Regions from separate parts of the Cupriavidus sp. 2TAF22 genome, predicted to be linked through region 3. Evidence: riboswitches for the same ligand, from Rfam matches in the RefSeq annotation. Region 3 holds a riboswitch; each other region holds the start of a gene.

Region 1 (6,538 bases), on a different contig from region 3:
GCCGCCAGCCGGCGCAATGCCTGGTTGACGCGCTGGCGCGAGAGCCCCGTGAGCAGGCCGATTTCTTCCTGGGAAAGCTCCAGTACCGCGCTTGTGCGCGGGTAGAGCGCAGCATGGAACAGCTGCGCGATGGCCTGCGCCACGCGCGCATCCGCACCCAGCAGCCGGTCGTTCTGCACGGTTGCGATGAACTGCCCCATGCGTTCGTTGAGCTGGCGCACCACGAAGCTGGAGAAGGGCAGGCTCTCCGCCAGCAGGGTGTGGAACACCGTATCGGGCACCAGCGCGATGCGCGAGTCGCGGATGGCGATCACGTCGTAGCGGCGGGCCTCGCGCTTGATGACGCTGCCTTCGCCGCACCAGCCGCCGGCCGGCACGCCGGAGAAGGTGCAGCCGCGCCCGTCCGGCGTATACACGGCGAGCTTGATGAGTCCGTTCTCGACCCCGATCCAGTAGCGCGACGGCTCGCCCCGGCGCGCCACGAAGGCGCCCGCGGCGAAGTCCTGGACCACCACCTGCCGTGCGGCCAGCGCCTGGTGGGCCGGCGCGAGCGAGGCGTACCACTCGTGCCTGGACAGCAAGGCAGCCGGCGACGCAGGCGTGGCAGCGGGGGGTGGTGCGGGAAGGCCGGGCTGGGAGGACGCGGGTGGATGGCTGGACATTGATCTGGATTCAACCCGGAGAGCGCGCCCCGGCGGGGCACTGTCATCCGGACGACAAAGCTTTGTCGTGTGGGATGATAGCCTTGCCCTGCAAAAAGTAACAGCGACCGGCGGCGCCCGCAGCGCCAGGCGCAAGCGGAGACCAAGCAATGCCAAGCGATTTCGACACCGGCCTGGGCAAGAACCCGGCCAACCACGTTCCCCTCACGCCCATCGATTACCTGGCGCGCGCCGCCGAAGTCTATGGCGAGCGCCTGGCCATCGTGCATGGCCCGCTGCGCCAGACCTGGCGCGAGACCTACGCTCGTGCGCGGCGCCTGGCCAGCGCGCTGGCGGGCCTCGGCATCGGCCGGGGCGATACGGTGGCGGTCCTGTTGCCCAACACGCCGGCCATGGTGGAAGCGCACTTCGGCGTGCCGATGGCGGGGGCGGTGCTCAATGCGCTGAACATCCGGCTCGACGCCGCCAACCTGGTTTTCATGCTGCGTCATGGCGAGGCCAAGGTGCTGCTGGCCGATACCGAGTTCGCCGAGCTCGCGCGCCAGATCGGCAACGAAATCCCCGGCCTGAAGGTGGTGGCGGTGGCAGATGCGCTGGGCCCGCAGGACGCGCCGCGCTTTGGCGAGACCGACTACGAAACCCTGCTGGCCTCGGGCGATCCCGACTACGCCTGGCAATGGCCCGCCGACGAGTGGGACGCCATCGCCCTGAACTATACCTCGGGCACCACCGGCGACCCCAAGGGCGTGGTCTACCACCATCGCGGCGCAGCCATCAATGCCGTGTCCAACATCCTCGAGTGGGACCTGCCCAAGCACGCGGTCTACCTGTGGACGTTGCCCATGTTCCACTGCAACGGGTGGTGCTTTGCCTGGACCATCGCCGCGCGCGCCGGCATCAATGTGTGCCTGCGCAAGTTCGAGCCCAAGCTGGTGTTCGACCTGATGCGCGACGAAGGCGTGACCCATTACTGTGCCGCGCCCATCGTCCACACCGCGCTGGTCAACGCGCCGCCGGCCTGGCGCGAAGGCCTGCGCGGCCCGGTGCGCGGCATGGTGGCCGGTGCGCCGCCGCCCGCGGCGGTGCTGGCGCAGATGGAAGAAATGGGTTTCGAGCTGACCCACGTCTACGGCCTGACCGAGACCTATGGCCCGGCCGCGGTGTGCGCGGAGCAGGACGACTGGGCCGCGCTGTCGCAGGAAGACCGCGCCACCCGCAAGGCCCGCCAGGGCGTGCGCTACCACTTGCAGGCCGGGGTGGCGGTGCTCGATCCGGATTCGATGCAGCCAGTGGCCGCCGACGGCGAGGAGATCGGCGAGATCATGTTCCGCGGCAATATCTGCATGAAGGGCTATCTCAAGAACGAGAAGGCCACGCGCGAAGCCTTCGCCGGCGGATGGTTCCACACCGGCGACCTGGGCGTGCGCACGGCGGACGGCTACGTCAAGATCAAGGACCGCAGCAAGGACATCATCATCTCCGGCGGCGAGAACATCTCCAGCGTCGAGGTGGAAGACGCGCTCTACCGCCATGCGGCCGTGCTGGCCGCGGCGGTGGTGGCGCAGCCGGATGCCAAGTGGGGCGAAACGCCCTGCGCCTTCGTCGAGCTGAAAGACGGCGCCAGCGCCACGGCCGAGGAACTGATCGCGCATTGCCGCACCTTGCTGGCTGGCTTCAAGGTGCCCAAGGCCGTGTATTTCGGGCCCTTGCCCAAGACTTCGACGGGCAAGATCCAGAAGTTCGAGCTGCGCCGCAAGGTCAAGTCGGACACGGCCATCGACGTCTAGCCACGCGCGGTGGCGCCGGCCGGCGCCACCGGGGCCGGGGGCTAGTGGACGGCCCGCTGCGCGGACGCCAGCGTCGCCGGCCGCGTCGTGCCACCGGCGGGCAGCGCGCCCGTAAAGGCGAAATCCACCTCCGGCACGCGGCCGCTGACGATGTCCGCGATCGCACGGCCCGAGCCGCAGCCGTGCGTCCAGCCAAGCGTGCCGTGGCCGGTGTTCAGGTAGAGCCCGCCGATGGCGCTGGCGCCGATATAAGGTACGTTGCCCGGCGTGGCAGGGCGCAGCCCGGTCCAGAATTTCGCCAGCTCCGGTCGGCTCATGCCCGGGAACACTTCCAGCGTGCGCCGCACGATGGCCTCGCAGCGCACCGGGTTCAGATCCATCGCATAGCCGTTGAGTTCGGCTGTGCCGGCCACGCGCAGGCGGTCGCCAAAGCGCGAGAACACCAGCTTGTACTCGTCGTCGGTCAGGCTCACGCTGGGCGCGCGCTCGCTGTCGAGCACCGGCAGCGTCACCGAATAGCCCTTGGCCGGATAGATGTCGAGCTTGACCCCGAGCGGGCGCGCCAGCATCGGGCTGAAGCTGCCCAGCGCCAGCACGTAGGCGTCCGCGCTCTCGATCTGGTAGCCGCCAGTCTCGTCGGCAATCTCCACCCCGTGCATGCTGCCGCCCTCGGCATGCAGGCGCTGCACCCGCACGCCATAGCGAAAGCGCACGCCCAGCGCTTCGCAGCGCGCGGCCAGCGCGGTGGTGAAGCGGTGCACATCGCCCGATTCATCCTCGCTGGTATAGGTGGCGCCCGCCAGACGCGGCGCGATATTCGCCAGCGCCGGCTCCAGCCGCACCACTTCGTCCGGCCCGATCACGCGGCGCTCGCAGCCCAGCTCGCGCATGATGCGCGCCGGCTCGACGGCCGCGTCGAATTCCTTCTGGCTGGTATAGAAATGCAGGATGCCGCGCGTGAGGTGGTCGTACTCGATGCCGGTCTCGGCGCGCAGCGCCTGCAGGCTGGCGCGGCTATAGGTGCCCAGGTTGAGCAGCTGGATCATGTTGTGGGTGGAGCGACTGGCCGTGCACTCGCGCAGGAACTTGAGTCCCCACGACCACTGCGCCGGATCTGCGCGCAGGCGGAACAGCAGCGGAGCATCCTCGCGCCCGAGCCAGCGCAGCATCTTCAGCGGCGCGGCCGGGTTGGCCCAAGGCTCGGCATGGCTGACCGAGATCTGCCCGCCGTTGCCAAAACTGGTTTCCCGGGCCGCGCCCGCATTGCGCTCCAGCACCACGACCTCGTGCCCGGCACGGGCCAGGTACCACGCAGACGCAACGCCGATCACGCCGGCTCCCATCACGATGACTTTCATTTCTCAGGCTCCGGATAGCAAAAAGGGGCAGGCAAGCCATCTGGCCTGCCTGCCCCCACTGTCCTTTTGCCTGAGAGATTCGCCGCACCCACCACGGGTACCGGCTTGCCCCTTCGGCGGCCGCGTGCCGCTTACCTGGTCGGTGTGCGGTCCGGCGCTCTCCAGTTTGTTCGGTTTCCAGTCTTTTGCACCTGAGCGTTTCAGGGGTACGCCTTCGGTAGAGACACCCACCTGATACGGCGGAGGTGTCTCGTTCTCCTGGAAGCCGCAACATAGCACGCGTTGCAGAGAGACTGCAAGGGCAGTATGGCGGCCCGGCGGCGCCCCGCCGCCGGGCCGCGCGCTGTAGCAAGGTTCTGTAGCAGTCTGGCCGGCCAATTTTTGGAGCCGGCGAGCTCGGGAGCAGGGCACGAGTAGCGCAGGCTTTTACAGGTGGCGGACCAATATGGCAATAGGGTTCAAGGTGCAGTGCCTGGTATCCGCGGCGTGGCACCGTTGAGTGCATCATGCAATTGCTGCTTCAGTGCTTTGCAGCGGTCGGCTACCTCTTCCGACTGCTTGCCAAGCCCGATACTGATGGCCTGGCGTTCCAGCATATCCTTCAGTTGACCAGTCAGATTTGCCGCGATGTTGTCCAGAGCCGTGTTTCCGAACCTCTCGATGGCATTGCTGGTGCCTAGCGCCGATGCTTCGGCGTGCTGTCTGAATGCAGCGCGAAGCGAGCGGCGCAGGTCCGTAACGTAGCGCCGTTTGGCATCCTCGATTTTCTCTTCCCGAAAATGCAGATAGAGGTCGAGGATGGTTGCTAGCAACGGGCTGAATGCCGCTAGTCTTCCCGATGCTCTTGTGATGAGGCCAGCTCGACGGAGAGCCTCCGTCCTGACCAGCCTTATCCCGGTGGACCCGGCAATTTCGTAGAGGAGATTGCCGAGTGCCTTTGTGCTTATCGAAGCGGCTTCCAGTCCGCCTGCTATTGGCCCGGTTGCGCTATTGACAAGCCGCGTCAGACGCAATGCCGGGCTAGCTGGGATGCGGATGGCATCCAGTGAGCCGGGTGTGCCTGGCGCGAAGCTGCCGCCGGACCACGGCATGTGGAGCGCCTGCGTTGTGCGATTCTCGAGTTGCTTCCCCGCGCCGCCAAGGATTTCGTGCAGCTGTCGCTCCATTTCGCACCAAAGCTTGCTCAAGTCCTCCTTCATCTGGTCAAGCGTGGAGGTGAAGAACGCCTGCACCTCCGGAGCCTCGGCGGTGCCGTCCAGACGTTCCATTGCTTTCGCGGCACGCCCCAGTACTGTTGAATAGACTTGCCGATGCCATAGGCGCGCGAGCGAATGCAGGTGTTCCCTTGCCTGTTCAAGCTCGGCGATTTCCTTCTGGACGCAGGCTATGCGTGCTTGCAGGCAGGGCTCGTCGCCGGATTGCATGACATCCCGCATAACGCCTTCCACAGCGCTGATGGCTGCAATCGCCCGGCTCGCCTGACCGGTCTGGTTTCCCCAGGCGGAAAGGCTGGTCACCAGCGCCGACAATCTGCTTTGCCGCAGCAGTCGCTCGCGGAAGCCGGCCGAGGCCTGCCTGGCATGGAAGTACTTTGCCACCGAGCAGTGGAGCACGGGAATGCCGATGCGTCTACCCAATACCGCCTCAATCCGCTGTTGCATGCCGGCGCCTCCATTGCGGTCCCGGTCTATTTTGTTGACCACCAGGCAGCATGGTCTGCCGAGACAGAGGTTGTCTTGGTCTAGCAGCCTTCTCAATATGCCTGCCTGGGCCCGATAGGGAAGTTCGGGTGTAACGACGAGCAATATCATGTCGGCCTCCATGGCCGCACTGAGTGCTGCCCCGCCCACGAGTTCACTGGGGGAAAGATAAAGGCCTGGCGTATCCACAAATACCATCCCGTGCCAGTCATGCTCGCCTACCGCCGCAGTTGGCTCATCCGTTCCGAGGTGCGCTTCGTCGTTCCCTGACACCGCCCGGATGAGGCTGGTTTTGCCAACTCCCGCCTCGCCGAGTAGCGCGATTCTCCATGGGGCCTCAGCCTTTAACGTTTCCTGCCAGTATTGCAGGGTCGCGCGCAACGATTCCGAAGATGAAGTTGGCCAATGCGAAATGATTGAGGCCGCGTCGCGGATGAGGTGGCGGACGGCGTCGCGAGTGTCTTGAAATCCAGGCGTCACAACAGCACTCCAGTGTGAATTGAGATGCCAAGCAATTGCTCCGCCAGCTGAATGGAAGTCGACCCAGCCCCGATTGCTTGTTCCCACTGCATTTCGCTAAGCAAGACGGTCGCCGCCTCCCGGCCCGGGGCTATCGCCACTGACGCAATCGCCGAGCCGCAGTTGTCTATCCCGAGTGCCTGGCGCACTTGTCGTTCGAGCGGGGCGAGCCGGTCAACCAGCAGAAGCCTTTCACCGCCCAGCCACTCGGATAGCTGCTTCAGCTTGCTGCCGTCAGACTCACCGGGAAGCTTGAATGCGTGGTCGAGGCTGCGGGAAAATGCCACACTTGCAATCGCCAAAACGCCGGGTCGCCGCGCAACGGTGACAATATCAATGTGTTCGCGGTGCAAGTCCTGGGCAACGAGCTCGAAAGCGTGACTCAACAGGCAGCCATCAATTTTCGATGCGATGCGCTCGAGTCGCTTCGTCTCCGCGTCGAGGGAACTGCGGACGCATGCGAGGTGCTCTGAGATAGAAGCGGCCAGTTGTCCTTGCGCGCCTCCATCGTA
Region 2 (6,538 bases), on a different contig from region 3:
GCGTCGAAACAGGGAAGAAGTCGGGCATGCCGCCCGGCCACGCTCACTCCGAAGGGACGAAGCGGCGCGGCACCCGGACCAGTAAGGCAGTCCGGGCAATCGTGATGTTAGAAGGCCGGCCCGCTGCGATCTTGTCCCGCTTGTAGGCCAATGTATCGACTTTGTACAAAGCCGGCGCGCGTGCCGTGCGTGCGGCTCAGGACGCGGCGGTCTTGCCCGGCGTGCCGAGCAGTGCCTTGAGGCCGGCCAGGCGGTCCTTGGGGCTCATGGCGGGCGTGGCGTCCGCCGGCGCGGGCGCTTCCTCGAGCTTCATCTCGCCGATAAAGCGCGAAGGTTCGCAGGAGTAGGTGTCGCGCGCGCGCTTGCGCTTCTTGCACCAGCTGATGTGCAGGCTGCGCTGGGCGCGCGTGATGCCGACGTACATCAGGCGGCGCTCTTCCTCGATCTTCTCGTCGCCGAGGTCTTCGTCCTCGCGGCAATGCGGCAGGATGCCCTCTTCCACGCCGACCAGGAACACGTGCGGGTACTCCAGCCCCTTGGAGGCGTGCAGCGTGGACAGGCGCACCGCGTCGGGATCTTCCTCGCGGCCTTCGAGCATGCTCATCAGCGCCACGGTCTGGGTCAGCTCCAGCAGGTTCTTGCCTTCGTCGCCGAAGCCGTCGGCGGTGTCGAAGCCGGTGGCCTCGCCGCCCTCGGCGGCCTCGGGCTTGGTGCCCTTGCGCTTGAGCCAGTCGAGGAATTCGAGCGTGTTGGTCCAGCGCGACTGGGCCTGGCGCTCGTCGAACGTGTCGTACAGGTAGGCCTCGTAGTGGATGCCTTCCATCATGTCGTCGAGCACTTCGGTGGCGGGATCGCTGGCGGCGCGGCCGGCCAGGCGCACCATGGCTTCGCAGAACACGCGCAGCGGCTCGAGCTGGCGCGGCTGCAGCTTGCCTTCGATGCCGCCCATCATGGCCGCTTCGAACAGCGAGACCTTGGCCTGCCCGGCGAAGGTGCCCAGCACTTCCAGCGTGGCGTTGCCGACGCCGCGGCGCGGCGTGGTGATGGCGCGGATGAAGGCGGGATCATCGTCCGGATTGGCGATCAGGCGCAGGTAGGCGCAGATGTCCTTGATCTCGGCCTTGTCGAAGAAGCTCTGGCCGCCCGACAGCACATAGGGAATGCGCTCGCGCCGCAGGATCTGCTCGAACAGGCGCGCCTGGTGGTTGCCGCGGTAGAGGATGGCGTAGTCACGGAACTGCGCGCGCCGCTCGAACTTGTGCGCCGAGAGCCGGAACACCACCGACTCGGCTTCGTGCTCCTCGTCGTTCATCGGGTTGATGGCGATGGGGTCGCCCATGCCGTGCTCGCTCCACAGCTTCTTGTCGAACAGCTTCGGATTGTTGGAGATGACGGCGTTGGCGGCCTCCAGGATGCGCACGGTGGAGCGGTAGTTCTGCTCCAGCTTGACCACCTTGAGATCGGGGAAGTCGGTCTGCAGCAGGCGCAGGTTGTCCAGCGTGGCGCCGCGCCAGCCGTAGATGGCCTGGTCGTCGTCGCCCACCGCGGTGAAGGCCGGCGCGCGCAGGTGCGAGCCGCCGGCCAGCAGCTTGAGCAGCTGGTACTGGCAGGCGTTGGTGTCCTGGTATTCATCGACCAGGAAGTAGCGCAGGCGGTTCTGCCACTTCATGCGCACCGCTTCGTCGCGCGCGAACAGCTCGGCCGGCAGGCGGATCAGGTCGTCGAAATCCACCGCCTGGTAGGCGTTGAGCGTGGCCACGTAGTTGCGGTAGACCAGCGCGGCCTGGTGGTCGTCGGCGCTCTCGGCGGTGGCGATGGCGGTCTCTGGATCGACCATGCCGTTCTTCCACAGCGAGATGGTGCTCTGCACGCTGCGGATCAGCTTCTTGTCGGTGGTGGCGAGCTGCTCCTGCACCAGGCCGAAGCAGTCGTCCGAGTCCATGATGGAAAAGCGCGGCTTCAGCCCCACGTGCTCGGCCTCGGCGCGCAGGATCTGCACGCCGAGCGAGTGGAAGGTGCTGACCGTCATCTGCTTGAGCGGAATGCGGCGGCCCTCGCGCGTGGTCTTGCCTTCCATCAGCTTGGCGATACGCTCCTGCATCTCCTTGGCGGCCTTGTTGGTGAAGGTCACCGCGGCGATATGCTTGGGCTCGAACCCCTTGTCCTCGATCAGGTGCGCGATCTTCTGCGTGATCACCCGCGTCTTGCCCGAACCGGCGCCGGCCAGCACCAGGCAGGGGCCGTCGAGATAGCGGACGGCTTCGGATTGGGCGGGATTGAGTCCGTGGGTCATGCGTTTGGCGTGGTGGCGGAAGCGGATGGCGAAATGGCTGGCGAAGACGACGCGGCCAGGGCTGCCTGTGAAGACTGCGGCACCGGGGTGATGTCCCCGCAAGCGACAGCAGCCGCAGATGTTAACACGCCGGGTTGCCGGCCCCGGGGTGCCGGTGCCGTGCCGCGCGCCACGCGTTGACAAGCCACCGGGGCTGCCTGTAGAGTCGCGCCATCCGGCCGGGAGAGCGCGCAGATCTTGCGCCGCCGAAGGGGTATCACCCGAAAACTCTCAGGCACCATGGACTGGTCGGATCGGCTTGCAATATGCACACGATGCACGCCGTACTCTGGAGAGCGGCACCCGCCACGCGCGCAAGCGACGGCGAGCGTGCCCACCGAAGGGGCGCGCAGGGCACAGGTCCACCGGACCGCCTTGTAATCTCTCAGGTATCGAGGACAGAGGGGTCATCCGCCGCGGCGGATCTGGCAGCGCCATGGCGCGCCGGGTCTGGCGGCGGATGACCCTTTTTTCGTTTTCGAACCGAGATTTCCGCCTTCCCCCGAGGACTACATGACGCTCCAGGCCACGCCCCTCAATGCCATCCACCGCGCACTCGGCGCCCGCATGGTCGACTTCGGCGGCTGGGACATGCCGGTCAACTACGGCTCCCAGATCGAAGAACACAATGCCGTGCGCACCGACGCCGGCATGTTCGACGTCTCCCACATGTGCGTGGTCGACCTGGCCGGCGCCAATGTGCGCGCCTTCCTGCGCGGCCTGCTGGCCAACAATGTGGACAAGCTGCAGACGCCGGGCAAGGCACTTTATTCCTGCATGCTCGACGAGAGCGGCGGCGTCATCGACGACCTGATCGTCTACTTCTTCGCCGAGGACCGCTTCCGCCTGGTAGTCAATGCCAGCACCGCGACCGGCGATATCGAATGGATCACCGCGCGCAACGCCGCCACCGGCAGCGGCGTCACCATCACCCCGCGCCGCGGCGACAACGCCCCCGCGGGCGCCGCGCCGCTGGCCATCGTCGCCGTGCAGGGCCCGAACGCCCGCGCCAAGGTGTGGAGCGCCTTCCCCTCCACCCAGCCCAGCGAAGCCCTCAAGCCCTTCAACGCCATCGTGGTGCAGGATCCCGCCCTGGGCGAAGTCATGGTGGCGCGCACCGGCTACACCGGCGAGGATGGTTTCGAACTGGTGGTGCCGGCCGCGAACGTGGCCGGCCTGTGGGAGAAGCTGGTCGCTGCCGGCGTGCGCCCGGCCGGCCTCGGCGCGCGCGACACGCTGCGCCTGGAAGCCGGCATGAACCTGTACGGCCAGGACATGGATATCCACACCTCGCCGCTCAACGCCGGCCTGGCCTGGACCGTGGACCTGCAGAGCGAGCGCGACTTCACCGGCAAGGCGGCGCTCGTCGCCGGCGGCCAGACCCAGCAGTTTGTCGGCCTGATCCTGCGTGAAAAAGGCGGCGTGCTGCGGGCGCACCAGAAGGTGATCACCACTGCCGGCGACGGCGAGATCACCAGCGGCACCTTCAGCCCTTCGCTGTCCCTGTCCATCGCATTTGCCCGCCTGCCGCGCGACGTTGCCCTCGGCGCCGAGGTGCAGGTCGAGATCCGCGACCGCAAACTCGCCGCGACTGTGGTTAAACTGCCGTTTGTGCGCAATGGCAAGGCACTCGTGAGCTGAACGCTCGCACCGGTCACAGCGCGCCCGCCGGCGACGGATTGCCTCCGCCCGGCGGGCGCTGAAAAAACAAATTGAATCTGGAGAATCCCATGAATTTCCCCGCCGACCTGAAATACACCGAGTCCCATGAATGGGTGCGCGTCGAAGCCGACGGCACGCTGACCATCGGCATCACCGACCACGCGCAGGACGCGCTGGGCGACATCGTGTTCCTGGAGCTGCCGGAAGTGGGCAAGTCGGTCGGCGCAGGCGACGCGCTGGCGGTGGTGGAATCGGTCAAGGCCGCTTCCGACATCTACGCGCCGGTGGCCGGCGAAGTGATCGCCGTCAACGAAGCCGCCGTCGCCGCGCCGGAAAGCGTCAATGCCGACGCCTTCGATGCGTGGCTGTTCAAGCTCAAGCCGGCCAACAGCGACGACGTCAACGGCCTGATGTCGGTGGACGCCTACAAGGCCAACGTCGGCGCCTGACGCGACACCCTGCCGCTCCCGCGAGGCTTGCCTGCCACGGGAGCGGCGACTGAAGACTGATGCACGGCGGCGCGGCTGACCACCCGCCGCCCTGCGCCCAACGAGGTTCTTGCCATGAACGCCCCCCTGCCCATGAACGCAGCCAAAGGTGCCCGGCCCACGCTGGCCGAACTGGAGGCGCGCGACGCCTTTGCTTCCCGTCATATCGGCCCCGATGCCGCCGAGCAGCAACACATGCTCAAGGTACTCGGCTACGACAGCCGTGCCGCGCTGATCGACGCCGTCATTCCCGCCGCCATCCGCCGCCGCGACGGCATGCCGCTGGGCGAGTTCACCGAGCCGCTCACCGAGGAAGGCGCCCTGGCCAGGCTGCGCGGCCTGGCCAGCAAGAACCTGGTGCTCAAGAGCTTTATCGGCCAGGGCTACTACAACACGCTGACGCCCGGCGTCATCCTGCGCAATATCTTCGAGAACCCGGCCTGGTACACCGCCTACACGCCGTACCAGCCTGAAATCTCGCAAGGCCGCCTGGAAGCCATGCTGAACTTCCAGCAGATGGTCACCGACCTGACCGGCCTGGATATCGCCAACGCCTCGATGCTCGACGAAGGCACCGCCGCGGCCGAGGCCATGACGCTGCTGCAGCGGGTCAACAAGCACGCTTCCAACACCTTCTACGTGGCCGACGACGTGCTGCCGCAGACGCTGGAAGTGGTACGCACGCGCGCGCTGCCGCTGGGCATCGAAGTCAAGGTCGGCCCCGCGGCCGACGCTGCCGGCGCCCATGCCTTTGGCGTGCTGCTGCAGTACCCGGGCGTCAACGGTGACGTGGCCGACTACCGCGCCATCGCCGACGCCGTGCACGCCGCCGGCGGCCTGGTGGTGGCCGCCGCCGACCTGCTGGCGCTGACCCTGATCGCCGCGCCCGGCGAATGGGGCGCCGACGTGGCGGTGGGCAACTCGCAGCGTTTCGGCGTGCCGCTGGGCTTTGGCGGCCCGCACGCCGGCTACATGGCGGTCAAGGACGCGTTCAAGCGCTCCATGCCCGGCCGCCTGGTCGGCGTGACCATCGACGCGCAGGGCAACAAGGCTTATCGCCTGGCCCTGCAGACGCGCGAGCAGCATATCCGGCGCGAGAAGGCCACTTCCAATATCTGCACGGCGCAGGTGCTGCTGGCGGTGATGGCCTCGATGTACGCCGTGTACCACGGCCCGCAGGGCCTCAAGCGCATCGCCCAGCGCGTGCACCGCCTCGCCGCCACGCTGGCCGCAGGCCTGGAGGTGCTCGGCTACACCCGCACCAACGCGACCTTCTTCGACACGCTCACGCTGGTGACCGGCTTCAACACCGAGGCCATCCACGCGGCCGCCACCGCGCGCGGCATCAACCTGCGCCACGCCGGCGCCAACCGCATCGGCATCTCGCTGGACGAGACCACCTCGCGCGAAGACGTGATCGCGCTGTGGGAAATCTTCGCGCACGGCAAGCCGGTGCCCGGGTTCGACGCACTGGAAGCCGCCGCGCAGGACGCCTTCCCCGCGGCGCTTGCGCGCCAGAGCGCCTACCTGACCCACCCGGTCTTCAATACGCACCACGCCGAGCACGAGATGCTGCGCTACCTGCGCATGCTGGCCGACAAGGACCTGGCGCTGGACCGCACCATGATCCCGCTCGGTTCGTGCACGATGAAGCTCAACGCCACCAGCGAGATGATCCCGGTGACGTGGCCCGAGTTCAGCAAGATCCATCCGTTCGCGCCGCTGGACCAGACCGTGGGCTACCGCGAGATGATCGACCAGCTCGAAGCCATGCTGTGCGCGGCCACCGGCTACGCCGCGGTGAGCCTGCAGCCCAACGCCGGCTCGCAGGGCGAGTACGCGGGCCTGCTGATCATCCACGCGTATCACGCCAGCCGCGGCGAAAGCCATCGCGACATCTGCCTGATCCCCTCCTCCGCGCACGGCACCAACCCGGCCTCGGCGCAGATGGCCGGCATGAAGGTGGTGGTGGTGGCCTGCGACGAAGACGGCAACGTCGACCTCGCCGACCTGGCGAAGAAGGCCGAGCAGCACAGCCGCAACCTCGCCGCCATCA
Region 3 (6,538 bases):
CCTGCTGAGCATGACCGTGGAGTCGCTCAATGGCGTGCGCAATCGTTCGACGGTTGCAGGGGCGATGCGCGAGGCGGATCCCGCGTTTCTGCGAGCCATCGCATTGCTGCGCGACGTGCAGGGCGCCGGCGCGTTCGGGATGCGTGTTGAGGATAGCAAGAGCAAAGGTTCAACCGCCGTCGTGCTTTTCCGGCGTGACGGCGTGACTCCCGACATCGAGGAAAAAATGACCGAGATCCGCCGCCTGCTCAGAATGCCACTGACCAGGCAGGAGTTCATCCTCCGGTATTCCCCAGCCCGCGGCGCGGACGACGAACTTGCGGTGAACAGCCGCTCGATGCTGCAAATCATGAGCGCCTTTTCCAGCTACCTGGACGTTCCGGAGGAACACATCAGAGACCACAGTGCGCTGCCTGCGGTTGCGCCGGGCACAACTGAGAGGCAACAAGGCGCCCTAAGGATTCACAGTGGCAAGGAAAGGCCCGCCGAGCCATATGCTGCGGTACGGTACCGTGGCTACTGGTTCTGGGTTGAGCAAGGCGACCTGACAACGAAACGCGCCCTTGCGGCCATCATGTTGTTCTTCACGCTGGCGGATACCGGCAGTAAGGAGTCGCAGCCGTTGATCACCATCCCAGCCCAGTAGCGCGGCTCCCCAGCACGGGGCCGCCAGTCGACGTAGGCGCAGTAAAGGAGCCCCCGGCGCCGACATGCGAAGCTCGCTCCTGCCCGGAGCGAGATACCTGACTTGCCTTGCTGTCCGACTGCCTCCTACCCAACGGGATAGCTCTCGGCGATGGTCGTGCCGATCGTTGCCGCTGTTGCAGCAGACAACGTCCATCCAAGATGGCCATGGCCGGTGTTGTAGAACACCCGTGGCGCCCTGCCTTTTGACACGCGCGGCATCATGTCCGGCATCATCGGGCGAAGCCCCGCCCAGGGGACTACGCGGGAGGTATTGATTCGGAAGTTGCGACGCGTCCATGACACGAGCGGCTCGATGCGGTCGGCTCGGATGTCTCGGTTTTGTCCATTGAATTCGGCGGTACCTGCCACGCGGAACCTGTCCTTGCCAAGTCTGCTCGTCACGATCTTTGCGCTTTCGTCGAGCAGGCTGACCCACGGCCCGTTCGCCACGCTGTCGGCATCGTCCAGGTGCACGGTAATGGAGTATCCCTTGACCGGATAGACATTGATCCTGTCGCCCAGCATGCCGGCAATATGCCGGCTGCCCACACCGGCACAAACCACCAGCGCATCGCCGGCGATCTCGTACGCGGCACCGGCGTGGACCGATGGCGACGCCACACCGTCCACCGCCTGCAGGCCGATACGCACGCCGCTGGCGGATAGGTCGATGCTTCGCACGTCCCAGCCCTGCAGGAAGCGCACGCCGCGGCGCTCGCAAGCGAGCGCCAGGCCGCGCGTGAACTTATGGATATCCCCGGTTGAATCGGATGGCGTGAAGTACCCGCCAAAGTATTGGCCTTGCAACGTCGGCTCGATCGCCCGGATCTCCTGCGGCGACACCGCAAAGCGCTCCAGTCCGCCTGCCACGAGTAGCGCGTTCGTCCTGCCCGCGGCCTCGAAAGCCGCTTTGTCATGATAGAAGTGCAGGATGCCGCGGCGCTCCAGATCGAACTGGATATTCTCCTGCTCGGCCATGGCAAAGAGATGCTGGCGGGCGGCAATCGCCAACTTCGTCGTTTCGATGGTGTTCTCCCGATAACGCGCGATGTTCGACACAAACTCCCCCATCCACGAGTATTTGTGCCACGACGGCTTCGGGTTCACCAGCAGCGGCGCGTTGCGTTTCAGCATCCATTTCAGCCCTTTTAGTATCGTTCCCGCGCTGTTCCAGACTTCCGCGTTACACGCGGAGAGCTGGCCGCCATTGGCGAACGACGTCTCCATGGCGGGATAAAGATGGCGGTCGACGACAGTCACCTCGTATCCGAGTTTCGATAGCGTGTAGGCGGTGGTGACGCCGGTAATGCCGGCGCCTATGACTATGATTTGAGACATGGCAGGGTCCTCTGTCAGGCAAAGCGATGGCCGAATCCTCGGCTTCCTACCCCATCTGTCCCGGTACCTGAGAGCTTTGGCAGCGGCCGGTGACCGGTGCCGTCCCCTTCGGTGGGCATTCCTTGCAATGCCACTCTCCAGATTCTTGAATCGACGCCACAGTCCTTTTGCCTGAGAGTTTCCGGGGTGGTTGCTCCGTCGGCGCCGGGGATGGCACGTACCATCCCCGGTCTCTCCTGCGTCGTCTTGCAGCCGCTTAGTGGCCGCTTAGCGGCCGATTTGCGGCCGGGCTGCCCGGGATCACAGCCGATGCGTCAAGCTGCGCCCCTTGCTTGCTTAGTCCGGTAACGCACCGCCCGAAGGCGTACGGCTGGCCAGGATGGCAATCAGCGACACCACCGCAGCCCCGACCAGGTACCAGGCTGGTGCAAGCTTATTGCCCGTGGCGCTGATCAGCCAGGTCGCGACCAGGGGGGCGGTGCCGCCGAACAAGGCGTTCGCGCTGTTAAAGCACAGTGCAAAGCCGCTATATCGCACGCGGGTCGGAAAACTCTCCGACAGGAAGCACGGCAGCGTGCCGTCGTTGATGGTGAGGAAGGCGCCCAGTGCCACCTGAATCAGCAAGATGCCGACGATGCTGGCGCTCGACAGCGAATGGAACAGCGGCACCGTGAAGAGCGCGAACAGGATGCAGGCGGAAACCAGCATCGTCTTCCGCCCGAACCGGTCGGAAAGCAGGCCCATCACGAAAATCATCACGACATAGCTGGCCAGCGATACGGTAGAGACCAGGAAGGACACCGAGTCGCTCATGCCGAGTTCCTTTGACAGGTACACAGGCATATAGCTGAGCAACAAGTAAAAGCCGACGGCGTTCAGGCAGGTCACGCCGAAGCCGACCAGCATGGTACGGCGATGCGAGGTGAGCAACTCGCGCAGCGGCGCCTGCGGTGCGTGATTGGCGTGCTCCATCGCGACGAACTTCGGCGTATCTTCTAGTTGAAGCCGGATGTAACGGCCAACCAGCCCAAAAGGGGCGGCCAGCAGGAACGGCACGCGCCAGCCCCATTCGAGCAACTGTCCGGAGGTCAGCACCGTATGCAGCCCGGCGACGAACAGCGACGCGAACAGCAGGCCGGCGGCTTCCGCGGCAGGGATGACACTGGTGTAGAGCCCGCGCTTGCGGTTCGGTGCATATTCGGCAAGAAAGGCCGAGGCGCCGGCGTATTCGCCTGAAGCCGAGAAGCCCTGGACCAGCCGGATGACAAGCAGCAGTACCGGCGCCCACAAGCCCACCTGCCCGTAAGTCGGCAGGAAGGCGATCAGGAAGGTCGAGCAGGACATGATCATGATCGACAGCGACAGCGTATTGCGCCGGCCGAACTTGTCGCCGAAATGCCCCCAGATCACCCCTCCGATCGGACGCACGACGAAGGACAGCGCGAATACGGCATAGGTAGCCATCAGGCTGGTGGTCGGGTCGCTCTTGGGAAAGAACACTACCGCAATGACGGTTGCAAGAAAGCCGTAGGCGGCGTAGTCGAACCACTCGATAAAGGTGCCGATAAAGCCTGCCGCGGTAGCGCGGCGCAGTACCTGCCTGGTGTCGGCATCCACGGCGCTGCTGCGGGCCTGGCTCGCCGGGTATCCCGGGCGATTGCCACCTGGTAGCACCTCCGCGCCGCGCAAGGATTTCGTGTTACTCATACTCTGTCTCCGGATTATTTTGTCCTGGTCGCGCTACGTCTATCCAGGCATGGGCTTTTGCCGCATGCAACCGGCGACCAGTCTTGTGGTGTGTCTTGTTGTGTGTCTTGTGGATCTGCTCTGTGGGTAATAAGGGGTGTTGAACTCCTTATGCAGGGTAAGAAGGCGCAGCGATACAGCGGATCGCCGATCCATCGACAAGAAAACGAAATCCCGATGCCACGGCTATGTCGCGCCCGCCGACGAGGCATGCCAGCGAACTGGCGCTACCTGTCCTGCGGCAATGGCACCAGGGCGCTGTTGCGGTAGGTGTAGATGGTGATCGGCGAATCCCGCAGGTCGCGGTTGGGGTCGAAGCGGTATCGGCCGGCCACGCCCTCCATATCGATACCCGCCAGCGCTGCCCGGTACTGCGCCGACTCGACCGAGTTGGCTGTCTTCATCGCCTGGGCTACCAACCTGAGGCCGTCATAGATAGACGCGCTGTAAGTGAGCGGATCGGTGTTGTAGCGCTTCCTGTAGTCGCTCTTGAACTGGCGCCCCGGGCCGGTGTTCTCGAGCACGGGACCGCCCTGCGGGCAGTACACATGCTCGTCCACGGCATCGCCCCCCAGCCTGGCCAGTTCGATATTGCACATCGCATCGCCACCGAGCAGATAGGCGTCGGCCATGGCGAGCCGCTTCATCTGGCTGCGCAGGGGTCCGGCCTGCGAGTAGTAGCCACCATAGAAGATGCCGTCCACCTTCATGCCGCGTATTCGGGTCAGAATCGGGACGAAGTCTACGGCCTTGTCCGAGGTGTATTCGCGGGCGACGATCTCGATGCCTTGCGCCCTGGCTGCCTTGACGAACTCGTCCGCCACACCCTGGCCGTAGGCGGTCCGGTCGTCGATGACCGCGAAACGCCTGGCGCGCAGTTTGACCGAAGCAAACTCGCCCATGCGCTTGCCAAGCTGGCTGTCATTGGCCGAGATCCGGAAGACATAGGTGTACCCGGACTGGGTGACTGCCGGGTTCGAAGCCACCGTTGCCATCACTACCCCGGCCTGGTCCAGCAGGCGGGAGATCGGGATGGCGACGCCCGAGTTGAACGGCCCGAACACCACCTTCACGTCCCCGTCCACCAGGCGCTGGGCAACCGACATGCCGGTGCGCGGATCTGCGGCGTCGTCCTCGGAGACCAGGCTAAAACGCACGGCTTTGCCGTTGACGACAAGGCCTTGCGCATTCAGTTGATCGATGGCCATGCGCAGGCCGTTTTCATTGTCCTTGCCAATGGCGGCCTGCGGGCCGGACAGTGGCCCCGTCAGGCCGACCTTGACGACCTGCTGCTCCGCAGCCATGACGAAGGACGGCAACGGGCACGCCAGCACGCCGGCGGCCAGGCCTGCCCAGAAACGAGATTGACGAAACATTGCGGCTCCCCTTTTTTGCCAGGTCGCGCGACGCCGCTGAATGGCGCGCTGCATGGCCATGTAAAGACGACGGCATGCCTGATGACGACGCGGCCCCTTTTGCGTTCAGCGCTCAGCGCGCAGCGGCGCGCTTGAGCTTGCGCTGGTGCATCACCCGGCCGATCGTGTTGAGCAAAAGCTGCGCGGCAAGGATGGCGGTGGATCCCGTATGGTCATAGTCGGGAGCGACTTCTACCAGGTCGATCCCCACCACGTCGCCCTGCTCGGCCAGGCCAGCGAACAATTCCAGACCCTCGTAGTAAGTCAGCCCGCCATGGCTCGGGGTACCTGTGCCAGGCGCGATGGAGACGTCGAACCCGTCGATGTCGATGGTCAGGTAATAGCGTACGCCCTTCGGGATGCGGTCCAGCACCCCCTGGATGCCGAGCTTGCGAAGCTGGCGCACCGAGATGATGTCCGAGCCCATCTCGCGTGCTTGGGCATACCCCTCGCGTGCAGTAGAGGACACGTTGCGGATGCCGATCTGGGTCATGCCGCTGACGACGCTCTTCTCCGCGGCGCGGCGCAAGGGGTTGCCGTGACCGTGACGCACGCCATGCCGCTCGTCGACAAAGTCCAGGTGGGCGTCGATATGGACCACGTGGAACGGCTCCTGGCCTTCGAAGGCCGCGATGCAGGGGATATTGATCGAATGATCCCCGCCTAGCACCACGGGCAGCGCGCCGGCCTTCAGGATCTTGCGCACCCCGTATTCGATGTTGGCATGGCACTTTTCGGTATTGGTATGCACCATATCGGCGTCGCCAATGTCGACCATCCTGACCTCGCTGGCCGGCATGTACACGACATCGTCCTCGAAGTCATAGGCGCCACTGTGGCCGAAGGAGAACAGCGTGGACGCCTCGCGGATCGAGCGCGGCCCGAAACGCGCGCCGGCTCGCCATTGGGTGCCACAGTCGAACGGCGCGCCGATGACCGCCACGTCGGCGTCGATGGCATCCCAGTCAAGGCAGAGCGGCGATTTGCCGAACGTGCAGATACCGACGAATGGGAGGTCGAGCCGGCCCTTCTCATATTGATTTTCAGACATCGCGTTCACTAATCCTTTCTTCGTTGATGCGGTGGGGACGAGTTCATTCTGGACAACGGCATGGTCCGGTACAATCAGAATGTTTAGAACTTCAGTTCGTTAAAATCCGAACTAAAGACGGGAACGTGAAACTCCGCGATGTGGACCTCAAGCTACTGAGAATCTTCGAAACTATCGTGGGATGCGGTGGCTTTGCCGCGGCGCAATCGCTGCTGGGCATTGGCGCGTCCAGCATCAGCGAGCACATGACGCAACTCGAGACCCGACTGGGTGTGCGCTTGTGCGAGCGCGGGCGCAGCGG

Evidence for each region. A riboswitch is a leader RNA that binds a small molecule or an ion and turns the genes downstream of it on or off. The one in region 3 is predicted to bind glycine.
Region 1: linked by a shared signal. The riboswitch ahead of AB4Z48_RS25370 (D-amino acid dehydrogenase) and the one ahead of AB4Z48_RS34450 (D-amino acid dehydrogenase) in region 3 are both predicted to bind glycine.
Region 2: linked by a shared signal. The riboswitch ahead of gcvT (glycine cleavage system aminomethyltransferase GcvT) and the one ahead of AB4Z48_RS34450 (D-amino acid dehydrogenase) in region 3 are both predicted to bind glycine.

The regions. Positions count from the first base shown of each region.
Region 1 is NZ_JBFRFX010000023.1:62,726-69,263, forward strand. It holds gene AB4Z48_RS25360 (Crp/Fnr family transcriptional regulator) at 1-662, opposite strand, end outside; gene AB4Z48_RS25365 (acyl-CoA synthetase) at 812-2,449, shown strand; gene AB4Z48_RS25370 (D-amino acid dehydrogenase) at 2,491-3,807, opposite strand; glycine riboswitch at 3,856-3,982, opposite strand; gene AB4Z48_RS25375 (GTPase domain-containing protein) at 4,266-5,987, opposite strand; gene AB4Z48_RS25380 (hypothetical protein) at 5,984-6,538, opposite strand, start outside.
Region 2 is NZ_JBFRFX010000003.1:230,172-236,709, reverse strand. It holds gene AB4Z48_RS05700 (UvrD-helicase domain-containing protein) at 197-2,293, opposite strand; glycine riboswitch at 2,503-2,590, shown strand; glycine riboswitch at 2,612-2,744, shown strand; gene gcvT (glycine cleavage system aminomethyltransferase GcvT) at 2,846-3,973, shown strand; gene gcvH (glycine cleavage system protein GcvH) at 4,063-4,443, shown strand; gene gcvP (aminomethyl-transferring glycine dehydrogenase) at 4,558-6,538, shown strand, end outside.
Region 3 is NZ_JBFRFX010000047.1:5,106-11,643, reverse strand. It holds gene AB4Z48_RS34455 (hypothetical protein) at 1-646, shown strand, start outside; gene AB4Z48_RS34450 (D-amino acid dehydrogenase) at 772-2,025, opposite strand; glycine riboswitch at 2,175-2,274, opposite strand; gene AB4Z48_RS34445 (MFS transporter) at 2,362-3,732, opposite strand; gene AB4Z48_RS34440 (branched-chain amino acid ABC transporter substrate-binding protein) at 3,999-5,147, opposite strand; gene speB (agmatinase) at 5,260-6,237, opposite strand; gene AB4Z48_RS34430 (LysR family transcriptional regulator) at 6,363-6,538, shown strand, end outside.